DNA from 3 places in the Lysobacter sp. OAE881 genome. Region 2 is predicted to be linked to each of the others. Evidence: predicted binding sites of a transcription regulator. Region 2 holds the regulator's gene; each other region holds the start of a gene.

What was found. Region 2 encodes HrcA, which represses chaperone genes, less so after heat shock. Its sites were predicted from a motif close to TTNGCACTCNNNNNNNNNGAGTGCNAA; they were not measured.
Region 1: the regulator HrcA is predicted to act here: its motif matches at 4,228-4,254, upstream of rpoH (RNA polymerase sigma factor RpoH).
Region 3: the regulator HrcA is predicted to act here: its motif matches at 1,208-1,234, upstream of groES (co-chaperone GroES).

The regions. Positions count from the first base shown of each region.
Region 1 covers NZ_JBEPOG010000001.1:467,095-474,902, forward strand. Annotated here, with positions in the region: gene rhlB (ATP-dependent RNA helicase RhlB) at 1-669, shown strand, start outside; gene ftsE (cell division ATP-binding protein FtsE) at 809-1,495, shown strand; gene ftsX (permease-like cell division protein FtsX) at 1,492-2,445, shown strand; gene ABIE51_RS02095 (response regulator) at 2,442-3,281, shown strand; gene ung (uracil-DNA glycosylase) at 3,278-3,997, shown strand; gene rpoH (RNA polymerase sigma factor RpoH) at 4,265-5,140, shown strand; gene ABIE51_RS02110 (DUF1203 domain-containing protein) at 5,286-5,750, shown strand; gene ABIE51_RS02115 (NAD(P)/FAD-dependent oxidoreductase) at 5,734-7,017, opposite strand; gene ABIE51_RS02120 (MFS transporter) at 7,014-7,808, opposite strand, start outside.
Region 2 covers NZ_JBEPOG010000001.1:2,520,262-2,528,069, forward strand. Annotated here, with positions in the region: gene carA (glutamine-hydrolyzing carbamoyl-phosphate synthase small subunit) at 1-444, opposite strand, end outside; partial or broken gene dapB (4-hydroxy-tetrahydrodipicolinate reductase) at 650-1,376, opposite strand; gene dnaJ (molecular chaperone DnaJ) at 1,527-2,648, opposite strand; gene dnaK (molecular chaperone DnaK) at 2,771-4,693, opposite strand; gene grpE (nucleotide exchange factor GrpE) at 4,818-5,345, opposite strand; gene hrcA (heat-inducible transcriptional repressor HrcA) at 5,532-6,584, opposite strand; gene recN (DNA repair protein RecN) at 6,757-7,808, shown strand, end outside.
Region 3 covers NZ_JBEPOG010000001.1:3,861,984-3,869,791, reverse strand. Annotated here, with positions in the region: gene ABIE51_RS17695 (hypothetical protein) at 1-350, shown strand, start outside; gene ABIE51_RS17690 (helix-turn-helix domain-containing protein) at 355-762, opposite strand; gene groES (co-chaperone GroES) at 1,287-1,574, shown strand; gene groL (chaperonin GroEL) at 1,711-3,348, shown strand; gene ABIE51_RS17675 (DUF6445 family protein) at 3,459-4,067, shown strand; gene glnE (bifunctional [glutamate--ammonia ligase]-adenylyl-L-tyrosine phosphorylase/[glutamate--ammonia-ligase] adenylyltransferase) at 4,362-7,193, shown strand; gene ABIE51_RS17665 (mitochondrial fission ELM1 family protein) at 7,175-7,808, opposite strand, start outside.

The sequences.
Region 1 (7,808 bases), 2.1 Mb from region 2:
GGCGACGCGATCAGCTTCGCCTGCGAGCGCTATGCGATGTCGCTGCCGGACATCGAGGCCTACATCGAACAGAAGCTGCCGGTGGCGGCGGTCGAGGCCGACATGCTGGTCGCCATCCCGCGCCCGCCGCGCGAAGTGCCGGAAGGCGCCGAAGGCGAGGGCGAGAACGAAAGCATCGGTTCGATCTTCAAGGAAGCGCGCGAGCAGCGCGCGGCCGATGAGGAGCGCCGTGGCGGTGGCCGCAGCCGTGGCGGCAAGCCGGGCGGCGGTCGCAGCGAGGGCCGTCGTGAAGGCGGTCGTCGTGAAGGTGGTCGTGCGGAAGGCCGCGAAGGCGCGCCGCGTGGCGAGCGCAAGCCGCGTCCGCAGCCGGTGGTCGATGCCGCCGCGCAGGCGCACCAGGCCGTAGAGGCCGCGACGCCGCCGACCGGCGATGCCGAACGCGCGCCGCGCAAGCGCCGTCGCCGTCGTGGCGGTCGCCGCATCGAGGGTGCCGAAGCCGCCACGCAGGCCGCCGCGCCCGCACAGGCCGCACCGAAGTCGCCGACCCAGGTCCACGCGCAGAAGGCCGCCAAGGCCGCGGCGAAGGACGGCGACAAGCTCGGCCTGCTCCATCGCATCGGCCGCGGCCTGAAGTCGCTGATCTCGCGTTCGCCGCGCAGCCAGCATTGAGTTCCACGCTGGCGCCGCACGCATCCGGCGCCAGCCTCGCGAACCGCGTCGCGGTTTGCGCGCCTGCCGCGGATTTCGCCCTAGCCAGCGCCGCCCGTGCCGCCGATACTGGGCGGCACGAGTGGGTACACGGTGAGCGATGAGCGTCCTGCGCTTCGACAACGTCAGCAAGCGGTACGACGGCGGCCACGACGCGTTGAGCGAAGTGAGCTTCGACGTCGCGCAGGGCGAAATGCTGTTCGTCACCGGTCATTCGGGCGCGGGCAAGAGCACGCTGCTCAAGCTGATCCATCTTTCCGAACGCCCCAGCCGCGGCGCCGTCGTCTTCGGCGACCGCAACCTGCTGAAGGTACGTGGCCGCCGCATCGCGCTGCATCGGCGTGAGGTCGGCGTGGTGTTCCAGGACCATCGCCTGCTCGGCGACCGCAGCGTCGCCGACAACGTCGCGTTGCCGCTGATCCTGCGCGGCATGCGTCGCGCCGACATCGGCAAGCGCGTGCGCGCGGTGCTCGACAAGGTCTCGCTCGGCGCCCGCGCCAACGCACTGCCGTCGCAGCTGTCGGCCGGTGAACAGCAGCGCGTCGGCATCGCCCGTGCGATCGTCGGCGAACCGCGCCTGCTGGTCGCCGACGAACCTACCGGCAACCTCGATCCCACGCTGTCGGCCGAGATCATGGCGCTGTTCGAATCGCTGCCGGAACTCGGCACCAGCGTGCTCGTCGCCAGCCACGACCTCGCGCTGGTCAAGCGCATGAAGAAGCGCGTGCTTGTGCTCAATCAGGGTCGCCTGGTCGACGACATCTCGCCACAGGACCTCGCCCAGTGAGCGCGCCGACCGCCAATGCCTCGACCCGCCCGGCGCGTCCGAACTCGCGTCTTGGCACGTGGTTCGACCATCACGTCTACAGCCTCGTCGCCAGCGTCGGCCGCATGCTGCGCAAGCCGTGGGCGACCGCGCTGACCATCGGCGTGATGGCGGTCGCGATCACGCTGCCGCTCGGGCTGTGGGCCGCGCTCGGCAACGTCGAACGCTTCACCGGAACGGTGGAACAGTCGCGGCAGATCAGCCTGTTCCTGAAGCCGCAGGTGACGGTCGATCGCGCCCGCGCGCTGGCCGAGCAGCTCCGCGGTCGCGGCGACATCGCCACGCTCGACCTGCGCACGCCCGAGCAGGGCATGGAAGAACTGCGCCGCAGCAGCGGCCTGGGCGAGGCGATCAGCGCGGTGGACGGCAATCCCCTGCCGAGCGTGCTGGTCGTGACGCCGAAGGGCGACGAGACGACGCTCGCCGAATCGCTGCGCACGTTGCCGGATGTCGACGTCGTACAGCACGACGCCGCATGGCGCCAGCGCCTGGACCAGTGGCTGCGCTTCGGCGTGCGGCTGGCATGGGTGCTGGCGGCGCTGCTCGGCGTGGGCGCGCTGCTCGTGGTCGGCAATACCGTCCGGCTCGACATCCAGTCGCGTCGCGATGAAATCGCGGTGCTGCAGCAGCTCGGCGCCACCGACGGCTTCATCCGCCGCCCGTTCCTGTACCTGGGCTTGAGCTATGGACTGGCCGCAGGCCTGATCGCGCTCGGCCTGCTGACCGCCGCCGACCGCGCGCTGCGCGAACCGCTCGCCGCGCTCGCGCAGAGTTACGGAAGCCAGTTCGCGCTGCACGGCTTCGACCTGCTCGACGCCGTCGCCATCGTGATCGGCTCGGGCGTGCTCGGCTGGATCGGCGCCGGCCTTGTCGCCGGCCACTACCTGCGCCAGACGCGCCCGACGACATGAGCCAGGACCTTCGCCATCTCGCCAACGCCGCGCCCCGGATCATGGTGGTCGACGGCTCCAAGCTGGTGCGCAAGCTCATCGGCGACGTGCTGACGCGCGAGCTGAGCGACGCCGTCGTCGTGCCCTGCGCCGGTATCGCCGAAGCGCGTGCCGCGCTCGCCAGTGGCGCGGTCGACCTGGTCACCACGTCGCTCGTGCTGCCCGACGGCGACGGCATCGCGCTGGCGCGCGCCGTTCGCGAATCGGCGGGGCAGGCGTACGTGCCGATCATCGTCGTCTCCGGCGATGCGCAGTCGCACCTGGAATCGCGCCGTTTCACCGAAGACGTCACCGACTACTTCGACAAGGCGCTGGGCCACACCGCGCTGGCCGCGTTCATCCGTGGCTACGTGCAGCCCCAACCCATTCCGGGTGCGCGCGTCCTCTACGTCGAAGACAGCAAGGTCGTCGCGCTGGCGACCAAGCGCATGCTCGAACGCCATGGCCTGACGGTGCTGCACTTCGTCGGCGTGGAAGAGGCGCTGGAATTCCTTGAAGCGCGCCGTGGGCAGGACGACGTCGGCTGCGACCTCGTGCTGACCGACGTCTACCTGAAGGGCGCACTGAGCGGCAATGACCTGCTCGCCCGGCTGCGCGAGGACTTCGGCTACGGCAAGCGCCGGCTGCCGGTGCTGGTGATGACCGGCGACGGCAATGCCGACAACCAGAGCGCGCTGATCCGTGCGGGCGCCAACGACCTGGTGCTCAAGCCGATCGAGGAGCGCCTGCTGGTCACCAAGACGCTGTTCCAGCTGCGGCTGGCGCGGCTGCCCGAGCCGACGACGCTGGACGCATGAACGACGCGGCGGACAGCGGCGATCGCATCCGGCTGGACCCGTCATGGAAGGCGAAAGTCGGCGACTACCTGCAACGTCCCGACATGCAGCAGCTGTCGGGCTTCCTGCGCGACCGCAAGGCCGCCGGCGCGCGGATCTTCCCGCCGGGGCCGAACATCTTCGCCGCCTTCGACGCCACGCCGTTCGACCAGGTGAAGGTCGTGATCCTCGGGCAGGACCCGTACCACGGGGCCGGGCAGGCCCACGGGCTGTGCTTCTCCGTGCAGCCGGGCGTGCCCGTACCGCCGTCGCTGGACAACATCTTCAAGGAAATCGAGCGCGACCTCGGCGTCGCCCGCCCGGACCACGGCTGTCTGTTGCCGTGGGCGCGGCAGGGCGTGCTGATGCTCAACGCCGTGTTGACCGTCGAGGAAGGGCGCGCCGGGGCGCATCAGGGCAAGGGCTGGGAAGGCTTTACCGACCACGTCGTCGACGTGCTCAACCGCGAGCGCGAAAGCCTGGTCTTCATGCTCTGGGGCAGCTACGCGCAGGCCAAGGGCAAGGTCATCGACCCGCGCCGGCACAGGGTGCTGAAGGCGCCGCACCCCTCGCCCCTGTCGGCCTACCGGGGCTTCATCGGCTCCGGCCATTTCTCGGCCGCCAACGAGTACCTCGTCCGCCACGGCAAGACGCCCATCGACTGGTCCTTGCCCGGGCGCGCTGCCCTGACCCCCTGAACGCCGGCTGGGCGGCCTCATCGGTCTTGCGGAAAACGATTTCGGCCCAATGAACTTCCGAGGCTTGTTCGGGTCTATGAACCGGTGCGCGGGAACGTTCCGGTCATGCAATCCAGACACTCCGCTCACGCACCAAGTGATTGATTTGCAAGCCTTGCATGGCGCGCGCTCGACGATTGAGCCCGTCCGGGGTTTGTCCCACCCATGAAACACTGAGGCCCTTTCGACCTTTAGCAGAGCCCTATTTCGACTGCTAAGATGACCCCCATGACCCAGAACACGCTCACCCTCCCGCTGGTCTCCAACAACCTTCCGGTGCCGAGTGCGCTCGGTTCGCTGGACGCCTACGTCAACGCCGTGCACCGCATCCCGGTGCTCACCGCGGAAGACGAGCAGGCGCTGGCGCGTCGATTCCGCGACGGCGAGGACCTCGATGCCGCCCGCGAGCTGGTGCATTCGCACCTGCGCTTCGTGGTGCACGTCGCGCGTGGCTACAACGGCTACGGCCTGCAGCTGGGCGACCTTATCCAGGAAGGCAACATCGGCCTGATGAAGGCGGTCAAGCGCTTCGACCCCGACCAGGGCGTGCGCCTGGTGTCCTTCGCCGTGCACTGGATCCGTGCCGAGATGCACGAGTTCATCCTGAAGAACTGGCGCATCGTGAAGGTCGCCACGACCAAGGCGCAGCGCAAGCTGTTCTTCAACCTGCGCAAGTCCAAGACCCGCCTGGGCTGGATGAACGCAGAGGAAGTCCGCGCCGTCGCCCAGGACCTCAACGTGTCCGAGCGCGAAGTGCTGGAGATGGAATCGCGCCTGTCGGGCCGCGACATCGGCTTCGATGCGCCGGACGATGACGACGACAACGCTCCGCCGTCGCCGGTCGCGTACCTGCGTACCGATGCCGAGGATCCGTCGCAGACCTACGAGCGTGAGGACGAGGAAGACAACCACCTCGCCCTGCTGCGCGAAGGCCTGTCGGGTCTGGACCAGCGCTCGCGCGACATCGTCAAGCGCCGCTGGCTGGATTCGGAAAGCAAGATCACGCTGCAGGAACTGGCCGACGAATACGGCGTCAGCGCCGAGCGCATCCGCCAGATCGAAGCCAACGCGCTGAAGAAGATGCGCGCGCTGTTCGCGGCGTAAGCCTCCAGCGATTCGATGCATCGAAACGGCCCGGGAAACCGGGCCGTTTTCTTTTCCGCGCTGGCAAGCGTTGCTCGCCACAAGGATCGGATATCGAGCCCCGCGCGATGCGCCGAACATGGCCGCATCCACCGGGAGCCCTGCCATGTTCCGCATCCACGCGCTGCCAGCCGCGCAGTTCCAGCCCTTGTTCGCGTTGTCCGACGACGCGCTCGCAACGCGCGACATCCGTTCCGTCGTCGCCGACGAAGCGCATTCGTTCCCGTGTCGCGTGAGCCTGCGCGATGCCGAGCCCGGCGAGCGCCTGCTCCTGCTGCCGTACGAACACCACGCCGTGGCGACACCGTATCGCGCATCGGGTCCGATCTTCGTTCGCGAAGCCGCCACTGACGCGGCCTTCGACGCCGGCGAAGTGCCGGACCAGCTGCGCCGCCGCCTGCTGTCGGTCCGTGCGTACGGCGACGGCCTGATGCGCATCGCCGACGTGGTCGAAGGCAAGGAGATCGAAACGCTCGTCGCGAAGTTCCTCGCCCGAGCAGACGTCGACACACTGCACGTGCACTTCGCGCGCTACGGCTGCTACGCGTGCCGCGTCACTCGCGCGGACTGACCGCTCCGCGCGGTGGATCGCGACCCAGGATGATCCGCGCGTGCCGCTGGTAGCTCCAGTATGACCATGCCCAGTTGAGCAGCACGATCAGGCGGTTGCGGAAGCCGATCAGGAAGAACACGTGCGCGGCGAGCCAGAACCACCACGCGAGCAGGCCCGAGATCTTGAAGCCATGCAGGTCGACGACGGCCGCCATGCGGCCGATCGTCGCGAGGTTGCCGAAGTCGCGATAGCGGAACGCGGGCGTCGGCTTGCCGGCAAGCCGCGCCTTGATCGCCGCCGCCACGTGCGCGCCCATCTGCTTCGCCGCCGGCGCGACGCCGGGCACGGGCTTGCCGTCCTGCTGCACGCTGGCGAGGTCGCCGGCGACGAATATTTCCGGGTGCCCGGGCACGCTCAGGTCGGCTTCGACCGGCACGCGGCCCGCCCGATCGCGCGGAACGCCCAGCAGCGCGCCCAGCGGCGACGCGGCGACACCCGCTGCCCACAGCACCGTGCGCGACGGCACGAAGGTGTCGCCAAGCGTGTAACCGTTCGCGTCGATGGCGTTGACCGGCGTGCCGGTGACGACCTCGACGCCGAGTTTCTGCAACTGCCGGCGCGCCTTCTCCGACAGCGATTCGGGGAACGACGCCAGCACGCGCGGCCCGGCCTCGATCAAGCGCACGCGTGCGTGCGACGGATCGATGTTGCGGAATTCGCGCGTGAGCGTGTGGCGCGCGATCTCGGCGAGCGTTCCGGCAAGTTCCACGCCCGTCGGACCGCCGCCGACAACGGCGAAGTTCAGCCATGCATCGCGTTCGGCGGGATCGTCGCAGGCTTCAGCGCGTTCGAACGCGAGCAACAGGCGGCGACGGATCGCCAGCGCATCGTCCAGCGTCTTGAGCCCGGGTGCGTCGGCGCTCCATTCGTCGTGCCCGAAGTACGCGTGCGTGGCGCCGCTCGCGAGCAACAGATAGTCGTACGACATCGCGTCGCCATCGGCCAGCGACACTGTGCGCGCATGCGTGTCGATGCCGACCACTTCGCCCAGCCGCACTTCGACATTGCGCTGGTTGCGCAGGATGTGGCGCAGCGGCGCGGCGATGTCCGGCGACGACAAGCCCGCGGTCGCGACCTGGTACAGCAACGGCTGGAAGAGGTGGTGGTTGCGGCGATCGATGAGTGTGATGCGCACGTCGCTGCCGGCGAGCGCGCGCGTCGCCCACAGGCCACCGAATCCGCCGCCGACGATGATCACGTGCGGGCGCGGATCGGGCGAGGTCATGCGTGTTCTCCGGCGTTAGGAATGTCGTGGTCGCGATCGATGCGCGAATGCAGCTTCGTGTCGCGCATCAGCGCATACACGCCCAGCGAGACTGCGACGCACGCGGTCACGTAGACGTAGAACCACGATTCGTGGCCGATCTGCTTGAACCACAGCGCGATGTACTCGGCCGTGCCGCCGAACACCGATACGGTCAGCGCGTACGGCAGCCCGACGCCGAGCGCGCGGATGTGCGCGGGGAAGAGTTCGGCCTTCACCACCGCGTTGATCGAGGTGTAACCGCTGACGATCAGCAGGCCCGACATCACCCACACGAACGCATCCATCACCGTGCGCGACGCGGCGATGCCGCTCAGGATGGTGTAGGTGAACAGCGTGCCGAGGACGCCGAAGGCGATCAGGATGGGCCGGCGTCCGGTGCGGTCGGACAGCGCGCCCACGATCGGCTGCAGCAGCATGAACACGAACAGCGACACTGCGGAAATCAGCGTCGCGTCAGCCTTGCTGAAACCGCCGGTGTTCACCAGGAATTTCTGCGGATACGTCGTGAACGTGTAGAACGACAGCGTGCCGCCCATGGTCAGGCCGATCACCGTGAGCACTTCGCGCGGATGCTGCATCAGCACGCGCAGGCTCCCGCGCTGTTTCGTGTCGCGCGTGCGGGCGGCGGCGAAGGATTCGGTTTCCTGCATGCCGCGCCGCAGCCACAGCGCCGTCACCGCGCACAGCGCGCCGACCACGAACGGAATGCGCCAGCCCCAGTCGTGCAGTTGTTCTTCGGTGAGCAACGC
Region 2 (7,808 bases):
CTTGCGCGCGGCCTCGAAGGCCTTGTCGACATCGATCTCGCCCGCCATCAGTGCGCCGTTCTGCGCGCCCTTCTCGCGCAGGATGCGCGTGAGCTTGCGGGTGTCGATGTCGGAGATAGCGACGATGCCTCGGGCGTTGAGCCATTCCGGCAGCGAGACCTGGCTGCGCCAGTTGCTGGGACGGCGCGGCACGTTGCGCACGATCAGGCCCGAGGCGAAGCAGCGAGCGGCTTCGTCATCCTGGTCGGTGCAGCCGGTGTTGCCGATGTGCGGGTACGTCAGGGTCACCAGCTGACGCGCATACGACGGGTCGGTGACGATTTCCTGGTAGCCGGTGATGGCCGTGTTGAAGACGACTTCGCCGACGGAAAGGCCGGGCGCGCCTACGGAAACGCCCTCGAAGAGGGTGCCGTCTTCGAGTGCGAGGATTGCGGGTTGGGTCACGGGGATCGCCTTGGCTGCCGGGGGGTGCTGACCCTTCCCGTCGCGCAGTCGCCAATAAATCCGGGCTGCAGCAAAGCGCGGACGCGGTGCGGGACCGGTCCGACGGAAGGGGTTCAGGCGAGCCGGAATTCTAGCGGCCCGGGCCGGGTAACGCCAGCGTCATGTGCATCGAATCGGGCAATCGGCCCGATTCCGCCTGCCGCGTTCAGGCAAGCAGATCGCGAAGCCGGTAGCGGCCCGGCGCGCGTCCGGCGAGCTTCGCGGCCGCGTGGAGCGCGCCGCGGGCAAAGATGTCGCGGTTGGTGGCGCGATGGACCAGTTTCGATCCGCTCGCCCGGCGCGGTGAACTGCACCAGGTGCTCGCCGACGATGTCCCCGGCCCGGAGAGAGGCGTAGCGCGGCGTAGCGCCGCCCAGCTCCGCACTCGCGCCCAGCGCCAGCGCGGTGCCCGAAGGCGCGTCCTTCTTGTGCACGTGGTGCGATTCGACGATGTCGCAATCCCAGCCCGGCAGCGCCTGGGCGGCGCGTTCGACCAGTTCGCTCAGGATCGCCACGCCCAGGCTGAAATTCGCCGCCCACAGCAGCGGGATGCGCTGCGATGCGGATTCCAGCGCGGACAGCTGCGGCGCTTCCAGGCCCGTGGTGCCCGATACCAGCGCCGCACCGCGCTCCTCGCACAGCGCGAGGACGGGATCGAAACCGTGCGGCAGGCTGAAATCGATGGCGACGTCGAACGCCGGCGCGCCATGCAGTTCGGACGCGGCGAAATGCGCCACGCCGTCCACCACGCGCTGCGCTGGCTGCGAACGCTGCACGGCGGCGACAACCACTACGTCGTCGCGTTCGGACGCCAGACGCAGCAGCGCCTGCCCCATGCGGCCGGATGCGCCGTGGACGAGGATTCGGGTCTGCGGAGAAGTGTGATCGCTCATGCGGGCAGTCTGAAGGCGGGTCTGCGTGGCGACAAGCGTCCGGGCATCATGCGTGACATTCGTTGTGTCATCCGGATCGACAGGCACTTCCAGACACAAGAAAGCCGCGGACGATGCCGCGGCTTTCAGGTGTTTCGATCCGTGCGAGCGTCAGGACGTCATCCGATCCCAGAAGCCCTTCACGCCATCGAGGAAGGTCGACGCACGCGGTGAATGACGACGTGCGCCATCGCCGGCGAAGGTCGCTTCGAACTTCTCCAGCAGCTCGCGCTGCTCGGCGGTGAGGTTGACCGGCGTTTCCACGACGGCGCGGCAATACAGGTCGCCGGGCTTGCGGCTGCGGACCGACTTCACGCCGCGGTCGCGCAGGCGGAACAGCTTTCCTGTCTGCGTTTCGGCGGGAATGCGCAGTTCGACTTCGCCTTCCAGCGTCGGCACGCGGATCGTGTCGCCGAGCGCCGCCTGGCCGATGCGCACCGGCACTTCGCAATGCAGGTCGTCGCCGTCGCGCTGGAAGATCTCGTGCTCGCGTACGCGCACGTCGACGTACAGGTCGCCCGGCGGCGAACCGGCCGGGCCGGCTTCGCCCTCGCCCGCCAGGCGGATGCGATCGCCGTTGTCGACGCCCGCGGGGATCTTCACCTGCAGCGTCTTGGTGCGTTCGACACGACCCTGGCCATTGCAGTCGGCGCACGGGTTGGGAATCGTCTTGCCGCGACCGCCGCAATGCGGGCAGGCCTGCTGCATCGAGAAGATGCCGCGCTGGAAACGCACCTGGCCGCGGCCATGGCAGGTCTGGCAGGTTTCGGTCTTGCCGTCGGCCGAACCCGAGCCATCGCAGGTCTCGCATTCGTCGAGCGTCGGGATCTCGATGGTCTTCTCGGCACCGAAGACGGCTTCCTCGAGCGACAGCTCCATCACGTAGCCGATGTCGGCGCCGCGACGCGGGCCGCGCTGGGCGCCGCCACCGAAGATGTTGCCGAAGATGTCGCCAAAGATGTCGCCCATATCGGCGTAGCCCTGACCGCCGCCACCGCCCATGCCGTGCTCGAACGCGGCATGTCCGTGCTGGTCGTAGGCGCGACGGCGGTTGCCGTCGGACAGGACTTCGTAGGCTTCCTTGCACTCCTTGAACGAAGCTTCCGCGGCGGCGTCGCCGGGGTTGCGGTCCGGATGGAACTTCATCGCGCAGCGGCGATAGGCCTTCTTCAGGTCTTCGTCGCTGGCGTCGCGGGCCACGCCCAGCACTTCGTAGTAGTCGCGTTTGCTCATGGAGCGATTCGGGATTCGTGATTCGGGATTCGTGAAAACAACGGCGGCTCAGACACAGGAAAGGGATCCGGGCACGGAAACTGCTTTTCCGAATCCCGAATCCCCATTCCCGAATCCCGGCTTTACTTCTTGTCGTCCTTGACTTCGGTGAACTCGGCGTCGACCACGTCGTCGGACTTGGCGCCGCCCGACGGGCCGGCACCGGCGTCCGGACCGCCCGGCTGGCCAGCGGCCGACGCCGCCGCGAACAGCGATTGCGCGGCCTCTTCCAGCGCCTTGGACTTGGCCTCGATCTGGCCCTTGTCGTCGCCGCGCATCGCGGTTTCGAGTTCGGCGATCGCGCCCTCGGTGCGACCGATGACGTCGCCGGCCACCTTGTCGCCGTTGTCCTTGATGGCGCTGCGCGCGGTGTGGATCAGCGCGTCGGCGTGGTTGCGGGCCTGCACCAGCTCGTGGAACTTCTGGTCTTCCTCGCGATGGGCTTCCGCGTCGGAGACCATCTTCGCGATCTCTTCCTCGGACAGGCCCGAACCGGCCTTGATCTCGACCTTCTGTTCCTTGTTGGTCTTCTTGTCCTTGGCCGACACGTGCAGGATGCCGTTGGCGTCGATGTCGAAGGACACCTCCACCTGCGGCATGCCGCGCGGCGCCGGCTCGATGCCGGTCAGGTCGAAGCGGGCCAGCGACTTGTTGTAGCGGGCCTGCTCGCGCTCACCCTGCAGCACGTGCACGGTCACGGCCGACTGGTTGTCCTCGGCGGTGGAGAACACCTGCGAGGCCTTGGTCGGGATGGTCGTGTTCTTCTCGATGATCTTGGTGAACACGCCGCCCAGGGTTTCGATGCCCAGCGACAGCGGGGTCACGTCGAGCAGCAGGACGTCCTTGACGTCGCCGGCCAGCACGCCGCCCTGGATCGCGGCGCCCAGCGCCACGGCTTCGTCCGGGTTGACGTCCTTGCGCGGCTCCTTGCCGAAGAATTCGGCCACGGCCGACTGCACCTTCGGCATGCGGGTCTGGCCACCGACCAGGATCACCTCGCTGATCTCGCTGGCGCGCAGGCCGGCGTCGTTCAGCGCGATGCGGCACGGTTCAATCGTGCGCTTGACCAGGTCGTCGACCAGCGCTTCGAGCTTGGCGCGGGTCAGCTTGATGTTCAGGTGCTTCGGGCCCGAGGCATCGGCCGTCACGTACGGCAGGTTCACTTCGGTCTGCTGCGCGCTGGACAGTTCGATCTTGGCGCGCTCGGCAGCATCCTTCAGGCGCTGCAGGGCCAGCGGATCCTTGCGCAGGTCGATGCCCTGGTCCTTCTGGAATTCCTCGACGAGGTAATCGATGACGCGCTTGTCGAAGTCTTCGCCGCCCAGGAACGTGTCGCCGTTGGTGGACAGCACTTCCACCTGCATTTCGCCGTCGACCGAAGCGATCTCGATGATCGACACGTCGAACGTGCCGCCGCCGAGGTCGTAGACCGCGACCTTGCGGTCGCCGCCCTTCTTGTCCATGCCGTAGGCCAGCGCGGCCGCGGTCGGCTCGTTGATGATGCGCTTGACGTCCAGGCCCGCGATCTTGCCAGCGTCCTTGGTCGCCTGGCGCTGGCTGTCGTTGAAGTACGCCGGCACCGTGATGACGGCTTCGGTGACGGTCTCGCCCAGGTAGGCCTCGGCGGTCTTCTTCATCTTGGCCAGCACTTCGGCCGAGATCTGCTGCGGGGCCATCTTCTTGCCGTCGGAGGTCTCGACCCAGGCGTCGCCGTTCTCGTGCTGGGTGATCTTGTACGGGACCAGGCCGATGTCCTTCTGGACTTCGGCGTCGGTGAACTTGCGGCCGATGAGGCGCTTGACGGCGAAGAACGTGTTCTTCGGATTGGTGACGGCCTGGCGCTTGGCGCTGGCGCCGACGAGGACTTCGCCGTCCTTGGTGAAGGCGACGATGGACGGGGTGGTGCGATCGCCTTCCGCGTTCTCGATGACGCGCGGCTTGCCGCCTTCCATGATCGCCACGCACGAATTGGTCGTGCCCAGGTCGATACCGATGATCTTGCCCATGGTGTTGCTCCCTCTCTGATCTTTTGACTGTGCGGCGGCGCGAGACCGCCTGCTTGAAGGTTGATGGCGGCCACGTGCCGCCGATGTGCGTTATCTGGGGGGCTCGCGGCCCCGCTTCAAGGCGTCAGTCGTGCCTGGCCACCACGACCAGCGCCGGGCGCAGGAGGCGATCGTTCAGCACCCAGCCCTTCTGGTAGACCTGCACGACGTCGCCCGGCGCGTGGCCGGCGGGATCGACCATGCTCATGGCCTGGTGGCGTTCGGGGTCGAACGGCTGGCCGACCGGGTCGACCATGGTCAGGCCGTTCTCCGACACCACCTTCAGCAACTGGCGCAGCGTCAGCTCCATGCCTTCGCGCAGGTGGGCGGCGGTATCGGCCTGCACGGCCAGGCCGGCTTCGAGGCTGTCGATCACCGGCAGCAGCTCGGCGAGCAGGCGTTCGTTGGCGAACTTGCGCGCCATGTCGACGTCGCGCGCCATGCGCTTGCGCTGGTTTTCCAGCTCGGCGCGCTCGCGCAGCGTCTCCTCGCGCAACTGGGTCAGCTCGGCCTGGAGGCCTTCGAGCTGCGTGGCGAGCGCGTCGGGGGTCTCGGTGTTGGGGGCTGCTTCGGCGGTCTGGTTGGGTTCGCCGGAAGGCGTGCTAGCGGTCATGCGGTGCTCCATCCCTGCGCCATGGGCGCTCAAACATGCTGGAATTCAAGGTCTTGCAGCCGCGCTCACAGGCGCGTCAGGGCAGCAATGGGGCCCGCCCGTGCCGGATTCAAGACGGCAATGTCCAACACGAACGCACCGGCGGATGCCGGCCAGCGGCCTCCTCCACGGGATACGCGTGACCCGTTACGAGTCCGGGTTCAGCGCTGCACCGAGCGCGTCCGCCGCGGCCTGCACCACGGGGATCACGCGGTCGTAGGCCATGCGCGTGGGGCCGATGACGCCCAGCACGCCCAGGACCGTCCCCGAGCCGGAGGCCACGTACGGGGCGGTCACCAGCGACATGCCTTCCAGCGGGGCCAGGCCGGTTTCCTCGCCAATGAAGATGCGCACGCCCGGCGCCTGCACGGTGCGTTCGAGCAGCTGGAGGATCTCCCGCTTGCGCGAGAAGGTGTCGAACAGGTCGCGCAGGCGATCCAGGTCGGCCAGTTCCTGCACGCCCATGAGGCGGGTTTGGCCGGCCAGCACCATGTCGCCGCCGCCGGGCGCGAGCGCCTGCTCGGCCAGTTCGACCGACTGCGCCAGCAGCAGCTGCATCTCGTCCTGTGCGCTGCGCAGTTCTCGCACCAGCGTGGCGCGGATGTCGGCCACCGTGCGCCCGGCGAAGTGTGCGTTGAGGTAGTTCGCCACGCGCTCCAGTTCGCCGGCATCGAACGGCCGGCGCGTGAGCACGATGCGGTTCTGCACCTCGTTGTCGGCGAAGACCAGGATCGCCAGCACGCGCGAGCCGTCCAGCGGCACGAAGTCGATGCGCCGGAAGGCGAACTGCTCGCGCTTGGGCACGCTGACCACGCCGACGAAATGGGTCATCGCCGACAGCAGCTCCGACGCGCTGCCCAGCAGCGCCTGCGTGCCCGACCCCGCCGGCAGTTCGCCGCGAAGACGCGCGACGTCGGTTTCCGGCAACGGCCGCACCTGCAGCAGCGAGTCGACGAAGAGCCGGTAGCCCTGCGGCGTCGGCACGCGCCCGGCCGAGGAATGCGGGGCGCTGAGCAGCCCGGCGTCTTCCAGGTCGGCGAGGATGTTGCGGATCGTCGCCGGGCTGACGTCCAGCCCCGCGTGGCGCGCCAGCGTCTGCGACCCGATCGGCTCGCCGCTGCGGATGTAGCGGCCGATCAGGGTGCGCAACAACTGGCGTGCGCGCGGGTCGAGGCTGGGATCGGCGGGTTTGCGGCTCATGTCGGCGATATATGACGGCTGGGTACGGGGCGCAAGTCGGGACGCACGGAGCCCTCTGCCCGGAGCCGCACGCGGCGCCAGCGCACGAAGCGGAACCCCGGTCGCGATCTCCACCCGTGAGACGCCCCACCGCTATCAAGCCGCAACCCACACAGGGCACAATCGCGCTCCGATGCTCGTCCACCTGTCCCTCAAGCAATTCGCCGTCGTCACCGAAGCCGAACTGGCCTTCGGTCCCGGCCTGACCGTCATCTCCGGCGAAACCGGCGCGGGCAAGTCGCTGCTGGTCGACGCACTGGGCCTGATCTCCGGCCTGCGCGCCGACAGCGGCGTCGTGCGCCACGGCGCCGACCGCGCCGAACTGGCGGCCGAATTCACTCTCGACGACGTCCCCCTCGCCGCCGCGTGGCTGCGCGAGCACGAACTCGACGAGGACGATGCCTGCCAGATCCGTCGCGTCATCCGCGCGGATGGCGGCTCGCGCGCCTGGGTCAACGGCCGTCCGGTGACGCTGGGGCAGCTCGGCGAGCTGGCCGCGTTGCTGGTGGAGATCCACGGCCAGCATGAACACCAGGCGCTGCTCTCGCGCCCGAGCCAGCTCGCGCTGCTCGACGCGTTCGGCCGCACCGATGCCGAACGTCGCGCCGTCGAAGCCGCCGCGGCCCGCTGGAGCGCGTTGCTTGCCGAGCGCGAAACGCTGCTCGCGCAGGGCGACGTCTCCGACCGCATCGACTGGCTCGAACATCAGCACGCGGAGCTCGATCGCGAGGAGCTCGCGCCCGAGGCCATCGCGCGCCTCCTGTCCGATCACCGTCGTCACGCGCACGCCGCCGGGCTGATCGCCGCCTGCGAAGGCGCGTTCGCGCAACTCGGCGGCGAAGACGGCCCGTCGCTTTCGCGCACGCTCCAGCACGTGCGTTCGGATCTTGCGCGTGTCGCCGAGCACGAGCCGCGGCTTTCCGAAGTTGACGGCATGCTCGATGCGGCGACCATCCAGATCGACGAAGCGCTCGCACTCCTCGACCGCGTGCGCAGCGACCTCGACCTGGACCCGTCGGCCTTCGACGCGCTCGAACACCGCCTTGGCCGCTTGCACGAGCTGGCGCGCAAGCACCGCGTCACGCCAGAACAGCTCGCCTCGCAACGCGACGCCATCGCGACCGAACTCGACGCCCTGCGTGGCGCGGGCGTGCGCTTGGCAAAACTCGATGGCGAGATCGAAAC
Region 3 (7,808 bases), 1.3 Mb from region 2:
GTGCGCAGGCGATGCCGGCGCCACGGCTGTTGCTGGACCTCAGCTGCGAGAGCGCGATGAACTGCTGGAGCGATCCGGCCGACCTCGGCGTGCTCGACCTGGAGTCCGGCGAGCGCCTGGCCACGTCCGGCCGCGACCTGGTCTACGTCGACGCGTCCGGCGCGCCGCAGGCCGAGCCGCCGATGCAGGGCACGATCCGCGCCGTGTGGACGGCCGTGCTGGCCGCGCCGCTGACGGCAAAGCAGCTCCAGCTCGTGCAGGGCGACGAGACGGCGACGGCGGCGTTCGCCCCGGCCGCCGATTGCGCGGCGCTTCCGGCGGCCGCGGTCCGGCGTTTGGCGGGCGGCTGAGACGCTACACGCGCGCCGTCTTCGCCGTGACGCGCGCTCGCCCGGTACGCAATTCGGCCAGCTGCTCGACGACTTCCACCAGCGGCGCCCTGGCGCGCGTCGGCGCCGCGCGGAACGCGGCCAGCAGGCGTAGTTCGAGCGGATCCTCGACCAGCACGGCGTCGGCGGCCGCCACCGAATCCAGCGCCGTGTCGGCCGACAGGCCCATGCTGCCGCGGCCGGTCGCCAGCCATTCGAACTGGACACCGGTGACCAGTGCGATCTCGCGCAGGTGCGCCACGCTGGGGAACTTGCCGCGCGCCGCCTCCCAGTGACCGACCGCACTGCGCTGCACGCCGACGGCGGCCCCGAGTGCGGCCTGCGAGAGGCCGGCGTGACGGCGGGCGAGGCGGATCCGCTGCTGGGGTGTCATCGCGGCTACCTATGGTCACAGGGTGAACGAAATACACCCGAAGGTGTGCGCTGCCGGTAGCCGGCGCGCCACCGAAAGCAAATCCGGATCGCAGATTCTGGCAAACCTTCCGGCCGGATGGATACCGCTGGTCAGCAGGCGCGACCAGCCCGCCGCTGGCCCGAACGCGAACGAACGCACACCATTGCCGTGCGCCGTGTCAGGCGCAGGTTCGAAGCACGTGCGCACGGACGGCGCCGGGCCAGGACGGCAACTTCGATACCAAAGAGCGCGTTCCACGGGGCGCGCTCTTTCTTTTTTGGCCGGCCTTGCCGGCGCCGCGCGCTTCCCGCGTTCCAATCAGTCGCTCCCGCCTGCACCGGATATGTCGGCAGGCCTTGAAAGGTTCCGCTGCCGCCCCATCTCCGACGGATCCCGGTTCGCCGGGTACTGTTTGCCCGCGATCTTGGCACTCGTCGCGGGCGACTGCTAAAATTTCGACACTTTTTCCGCTGTTTCAACTACTTACAGAGGTGTTCGTCGCCATGAATATCAAGCCGCTCTACGACCGCGTGGTCATCAAGCGCATGGAAGAAGAAAAGATGTCCGCTGGCGGCATCGTGATCCCGGACTCCGCCACCGAGAAGCCGATCAAGGGCGAAGTCGTCGCCGTCGGCGAGGGCAAGGCGTTCGACAACGGCAACGTGCGCGCCCCGAAGGTCAAGGTTGGCGACAAGGTCCTGTTCGGCAAGTACAGCGGCACCGAAGTGAAGCTGGACGGCACCGAATACCTGGTGGTGAAGGAAGACGACATCTTCGCCGTGCTCGGCTGAAAGCCGTGATTCGTGGTCCGGGAATGGCGATTCGGACGAGCGCAGCGCGCTGACCGATCCCCCGCATCACGAGCATCACGGTTGTCGCTTTCCACGAATCACAAATCACGAATCACGAATCCCGGAGTTAAGAACCATGGCAGCCAAGGAAATCCGTTTCGGTGAGGACGCGCGCGTCAAGATGGTGCGCGGCGTCAACATCCTCGCCAATGCCGTCAAGGCAACGCTCGGCCCGAAGGGCCGCAACGTCGTGCTCGAGAAGAGCTTCGGCGCCCCGACCATCACAAAGGACGGCGTGTCCGTCGCCAAGGAAATCGAGCTTGCCGACAAGTTCGAGAACATGGGCGCGCAGATGGTGAAGGAAGTCGCTTCCAAGACCTCCGACAACGCCGGTGACGGCACCACCACCGCCACCGTGCTGGCCCAGGCGCTGATCCGCGAAGGCATGAAGGCCGTTGCCGCCGGCATGAACCCGATGGACCTCAAGCGCGGCATCGACAAGGCCGTCGCTGAAGCCGTGGGCGAGCTGAAGAAGATCTCCAAGCCGTCCTCGACCTCGAAGGAAATCGCCCAGGTCGGCGCGATCTCGGCCAACTCGGACACCAACATCGGCGACCTCATCGCGCAGGCGATGGACAAGGTCGGCAAGGAAGGCGTGATCACCGTCGAGGACGGCTCGGGCCTCGAGAACGAACTCGACGTCGTCGAGGGCATGCAGTTCGACCGCGGCTACCTGTCGCCGTACTTCATCAACAACCAGCAGTCGATGCAGGCCGAGCTGGACGATCCGTTCATCCTGCTGCACGACAAGAAGATCTCCAACGTGCGCGACCTGCTGCCGGTGCTGGAAGGCGTCGCGAAGGCCGGCAAGCCGCTGCTGATCATCGCCGAGGAAGTCGAAGGCGAAGCGCTGGCGACGCTGGTGGTCAACACCATCCGCGGCATCGTGAAGGTTTGCGCCGTGAAGGCCCCGGGCTTCGGCGACCGTCGCAAGGCGATGCTGGAAGACATGGCCATCCTGACCGGTGGCACCGTGATCTCCGAGGAAGTCGGCCTGCAGCTGGACAAGGCCACCATCAAGGACCTCGGCCGCGCGAAGAAGGTGCAGGTCTCCAAGGAGAACACCACCATCATCGACGGCGCCGGCGATGCCTCGGGTATCGAAGGCCGCATCAAGCAGATCAAGGCGCAGATCGAGGAGACCTCCTCCGACTACGACCGCGAGAAGCTGCAGGAGCGCGTGGCCAAGCTGGCCGGCGGCGTGGCGGTGATCAAGGTCGGTGCCTCGACCGAGATCGAGATGAAGGAAAAGAAGGCGCGCGTCGAAGACGCCCTGCACGCCACGCGTGCGGCGGTGGAAGAAGGCATCGTGCCGGGCGGTGGCGTCGCGCTGCTGCGTGCCAAGGCGGCGATCGCCGGCCTGAAGGGCGCCAACGAAGACCAGAACCACGGCATCCAGATCGCCCTGCGCGCGATGGAAGCGCCGCTGCGCGAGATCGTGACCAACGCCGGTGAAGAGCCGTCGGTCATCCTCAACAAGGTCATCGAAGGCAAGGGTGCGTTCGGCTACAACGCCGCCAACGGCGAGTACGTCGACATGCTCGAAGCCGGCATCCTGGACCCGACCAAGGTCACGCGTACCGCGCTGCAGAACGCCGCGTCGATCGCCGGCCTGATGATCACGACCGAAGCGATGGTCGCCGAGCTGCCGAAGAAGGAAGAGCCGGCGATGCCGGGCGGTGGCATGGGCGGCATGGGCGGCATGGACTTCTAAGTCCCGCTTCCCGCGTCACGCGACACGAAGAACCCCGCAGCGATGCGGGGTTCTTTTTTGTGCGATCGGGCGTCGTGCGCACAACGCGTCGAGCCGATAAGCTCGCGCGCATGCCGACCTCCCTGATCATCGTCGACGACTTCCTCAGCACGCGCGATGCGCAATCGCTGCGCGAGGTCGGACTGCAACTTACCTATCCCGAGCAGCAGGGCGCGTTTCCGGGGCGCAATTCGCTCGAACGCATCGAGATGGATGGGCTGGACCGCACGGTGTCGAACATCGTCGGCGAACGCGTCAAGCCGATCTCGCCGCTGCAATCGCACGCGAAGTTCCGCATGACGCTGGCCGCCGACAAGGGCCGCGCGAAGGTGCACATCGACCACGCGTACTGGTCCGGGATCCTCTACCTCAGTCGACCCGAGGATTGCCGCGGCGGCACCGAATTCTTCCGCCATCTTCCGACCAACAGCGAACGTGCGCCGTGGAGCGAGGAGGAAGCGCGCGCGATGGGCTACGACTCGCTCGAGCACATGCACCAGCAGGTGATCGAGAAGGACACCAACGACGACGCGAAATGGGAGCGGACGATGACCGCGCCGATGCGTTTCAACCGCCTGGTGCTGCTGCGCCCTTGGTTGTGGCACACCGCGGGGCCGGCCTTTGGCGACCGCATGGAAAATGGCCGGCTGGTGTACCTGATGTTCTTCGCGGGCGCGTAATCACGCCTGAGAGTCCCGCTTCCAAACCTGAACAGGGCGGGCGTTACAAGTCGATTGAAGCGCTATTTGAACCGCTGAGTTCTATTTTGCAGTGCAGCGTGCATTGCACCTAACGGTTCCTTCACGATCAGCGCGCATCCCGACGTGGGGGAGGGAGCAGGCCCGCAACCGGTTCGACCGGGGCGGGCTTTTTATTTGCCTCGTCGGCACGCCTCTTGCCGCGAGCACGTCGTAGCGCTCCAGCAGCGCGCACCTCGAATCGACGAAGCGAACGCGCATGACAGAATCGGCGCGATGACTTCCCCCGCACTCGCTTCAATCCCCGACCGATTCCAACCGCTGCTCGCGCGTGTCCTTCCGCGCCTGCGCGCCGTGTTGCCCGGCGAGCTCCTCTCCGATCCGCATGCGATCGCGCGCATCGAACGTGTCGCCATCGCGAGCGACTTCGCGATCGACACGCTCGTGCGACAGCCGGAACTGCTGGAGCGCCTCCTGCGCGACGACGGCGCCGAGCCGCCTGCGCAACCCGTGCTTGATGCCAGCAACCGCGCCGATTGGCCCGCGCTGCTGCGTCGCTATCGCGCCGCCGGCTCCACGCGGTTGATCTGGCGCGACGTGCTCGGCCTGGACGACGTCGGCGCGACACTTGCCGGCAGCACGCATCTGGCCGAGCGCTGCCTGCAGATCGGCCTCGACGCGGTAGAAGCGGAGTTCGCGCAGCGACATGGCGTCTTGCGCGATCGCGACGGCAACGCGCAGCGGCTTGTGGTGTTCGGCCTGGGCAAGCTCGGCGGCGGCGAACTCAATTTCAGCTCCGACGTCGATCTGGTCCACACCTACGAGCACGACGGCGAATCGGACGGCGCGCGTCCGCTCGATGCGGAGCACTACTTCGCGCGCCTTGGCCAGCAACTGGCGAAACTGCTCGACGAACCGACGGTGGACGGTTTCTGCCATCGCGTCGACCTGCGCCTGCGGCCGTACGGAAACGCAGGCCGCGTGGCGTGGTCGTTCAACGCGATGGAGCAGTATTTCCAGCGCGAAGGCCGCGACTGGGAGCGCTACGCCTGGCAGAAGGCGCGACCCGTCGCCGGCGACGCGGAAGCGGGCGAGCGCTTCCTCGACAGCCTGCGTCCGTTCGTCTATCGGCGGTACCTCGATTTCGGAGCGCTGGACGGCCTGCGCGGCATGAAGGCGGCGATCACCGCCGAGGTCGCACGCAAGGAACTGGCAGACGACATCAAGCGCGGGCCCGGCGGCATTCGCGAGATCGAATTCCTCGTGCAGGCGCTGCAGCTGATCTACGGCGGGCGCGAGCCCGAACTGCGCGATCGCCGTCTGCTGCCGTCGTTGCGCGCGCTGGTGGGCGCGCGGCAGATGGGCGCCGAGGCCGGCGACCTGCTCGCCGATGCGTACCGCTTTTTGCGGCGATTGGAAAACCGCCTGCAGATGCTGCGCGACGCGCAGACGCATGCGCTGCCCGAGCGCGAGGACGACCGTGACCGCATCGCCTTCGCGCTGGGTTTCGACGACTGGAGCGCGTTGCGCGAAGCGCTCGACGTGCAGCGCGCCCGCGTCGCCACCGAATTCGAGGCGCTGCTTGCGCCACGTCGCCGCCGCAACGCGCCCGACGCGCTGACGACGTATTGGCGCGCGCTGCCCGACGGCGGCGACAGCGAAGCGCTCGCCGACGCGGGCTTTGTCGAAGCGGGTAACGCGGACGGCGCGCTGCGCGATTTCGCGCGCAGTCCGGGCGTGCGCGGTCTGTCCGACAGTGCGCGCGGACGCCTCGATCGCGTGATGCCGTCGCTGCTGCAGGCCGCGGCCGCGTCGAGCGAACCGATGCTCGCGCTGCGCCGGCTGCTCGCATTGCTGCACAACGTGCTGCGTCGAAGCGCGTATCTCGCGCTGCTGGACGAACAACCCGTCGCGCTGGCGCGCCTGGTCGAAGTCGTCTCGCACAGCGCGCTGCTCGCCGAACGCCTCGCGTCGTATCCGTTGCTGCTCGACGAACTGCTGGACGCACGCGTCGCCGGCCCGCTGCCCGGTCGCGACGAACTGCATGCGGCGTGCGCAGACGCTGCGCCTGGCGGCGACGACGACGCCGAAGCCGTGCTCCAGGTGTTGAACGAAGTCCGGCAGGCATTGAGCTTCCGCATCGCGATGGCGGTGCGCGACGGCCGCCTGACCGCGGTCGATGGCGCGCGCCAGCTCGCGTGGCTCGCCGACGGCGTGGCGATGCGCGTGCTGCGGCTGGCCGAACATGAAGTCGCCAGTGCGCACGGCCGCGTCCCCGGTGCGCGCTTCGCGGTGATCGGCTACGGCAGCCTGGGCGGCGAGGAGCTCGGCTTCGGCTCCGACCTCGACCTGGTCTTCATCTACGACGCGCCCGGCGGCGAACACGCGCACTCCGACGGTGCACGACCGCTCGAAGTCACGCGATGGTTCGCGCGTGTCGCGCAGAAGGTCGTCGCGCTGCTCGGCGCGGTCACCGGCGCCGGGCGGCTTTACGACGTCGATGTCCGCCTTCGCCCCGACGGCGCGAAAGGCCTGCTCGTGTCCAGCCTCGCGAGTTATCGCGACTACCAGCGCGATCGCGCGTGGACCTGGGAACACCAGGCGCTGGTGCGGGCGCGTTTCGTCGCGGGCGATGAATCGCTGGGCGCGGACGTCGAGGACGTGCGTCGCCAGACGCTCTCACGCACGCGCGACATGGAGCGCGTGCGTGAGGACGTCGTGTCGATGCGCCGTCGCATGCGTGCAGAACTCGACCGCACCGACGCCGCGGCGTTCGACCTGAAGCAGGGCGAAGGCGGCCTGGTCGATCTCGAATTCCTGCTGCAGTACGCCGTGCTCGCGCATTCGGCGCAGCACCTGGAGTGGCTGTCCTCGCGCAACACGTGCGAGCTGATCCAGGCGACCGGCGAAAGCGGCTGGCTCGACGAAAACGAAGTCGAAGCGTTGACGCAGGCGCATGCGACGCTCGTCGATGCGGGCCTTGCGTGCACGCTCGATCGTCGCCCTCGAAGGCTCCCGATCAACGACGCGATCGCCACCGCACGCGCGGCGATTTCAGGCGCGGCGAAGCGGCATGGACTGGACTTCGATCAGGACGCCAGTCGCTGACGGACTTCGCCCGCCACGCGCGCGGTTTCGCGCAGCGGCGTGATCGCAAAACGTCCGGCGTCATCGCCGAACGAACGCACGCGACCGGTGTGCAGCAGCGATTCGACGAACCGGCGCGGTCGTCCTTCGACGCGTTCGTGGTCCGCGACGAACACCGGTGCCCATGTCGCGCAGGCTTCGGACAGCATGTTGACCGAGTCGGCGGTGCAGACGACGCGGTCGGCCCAGGCGAGCAGGCCGGCGTAGGGGTTCGGGCCATCGGCGCCGTCGGTCCAGATCAGGCCGGGCACGCCACGCAATCGATCGCGCAATGCCGCGGCGACATGCGTCGGCGTGCGGCGCGACGTCGTGGCGAGCACGCTACCGCCTTCGTCTCGCGCGACACGTTCGACGTTGAGCAGCAGCGCGTCGTACATCGCGTCGTCGAAACGCGCGTGCGCGCTGGCGCCACCGACGAGCAGCGTCGTGCGCGGGCCGGGCAGGGCGCCGATGTCGGGGAACGCGTGGCGACCGGCCGCGAGCCAGAGGTCGTCGACCGGATTGAGGCTGCCGATCATCGAGATGACGTTGTCGCCGCGAAGGCCGTCGTGTTCGGGCGCGATGACCAGATCCCAG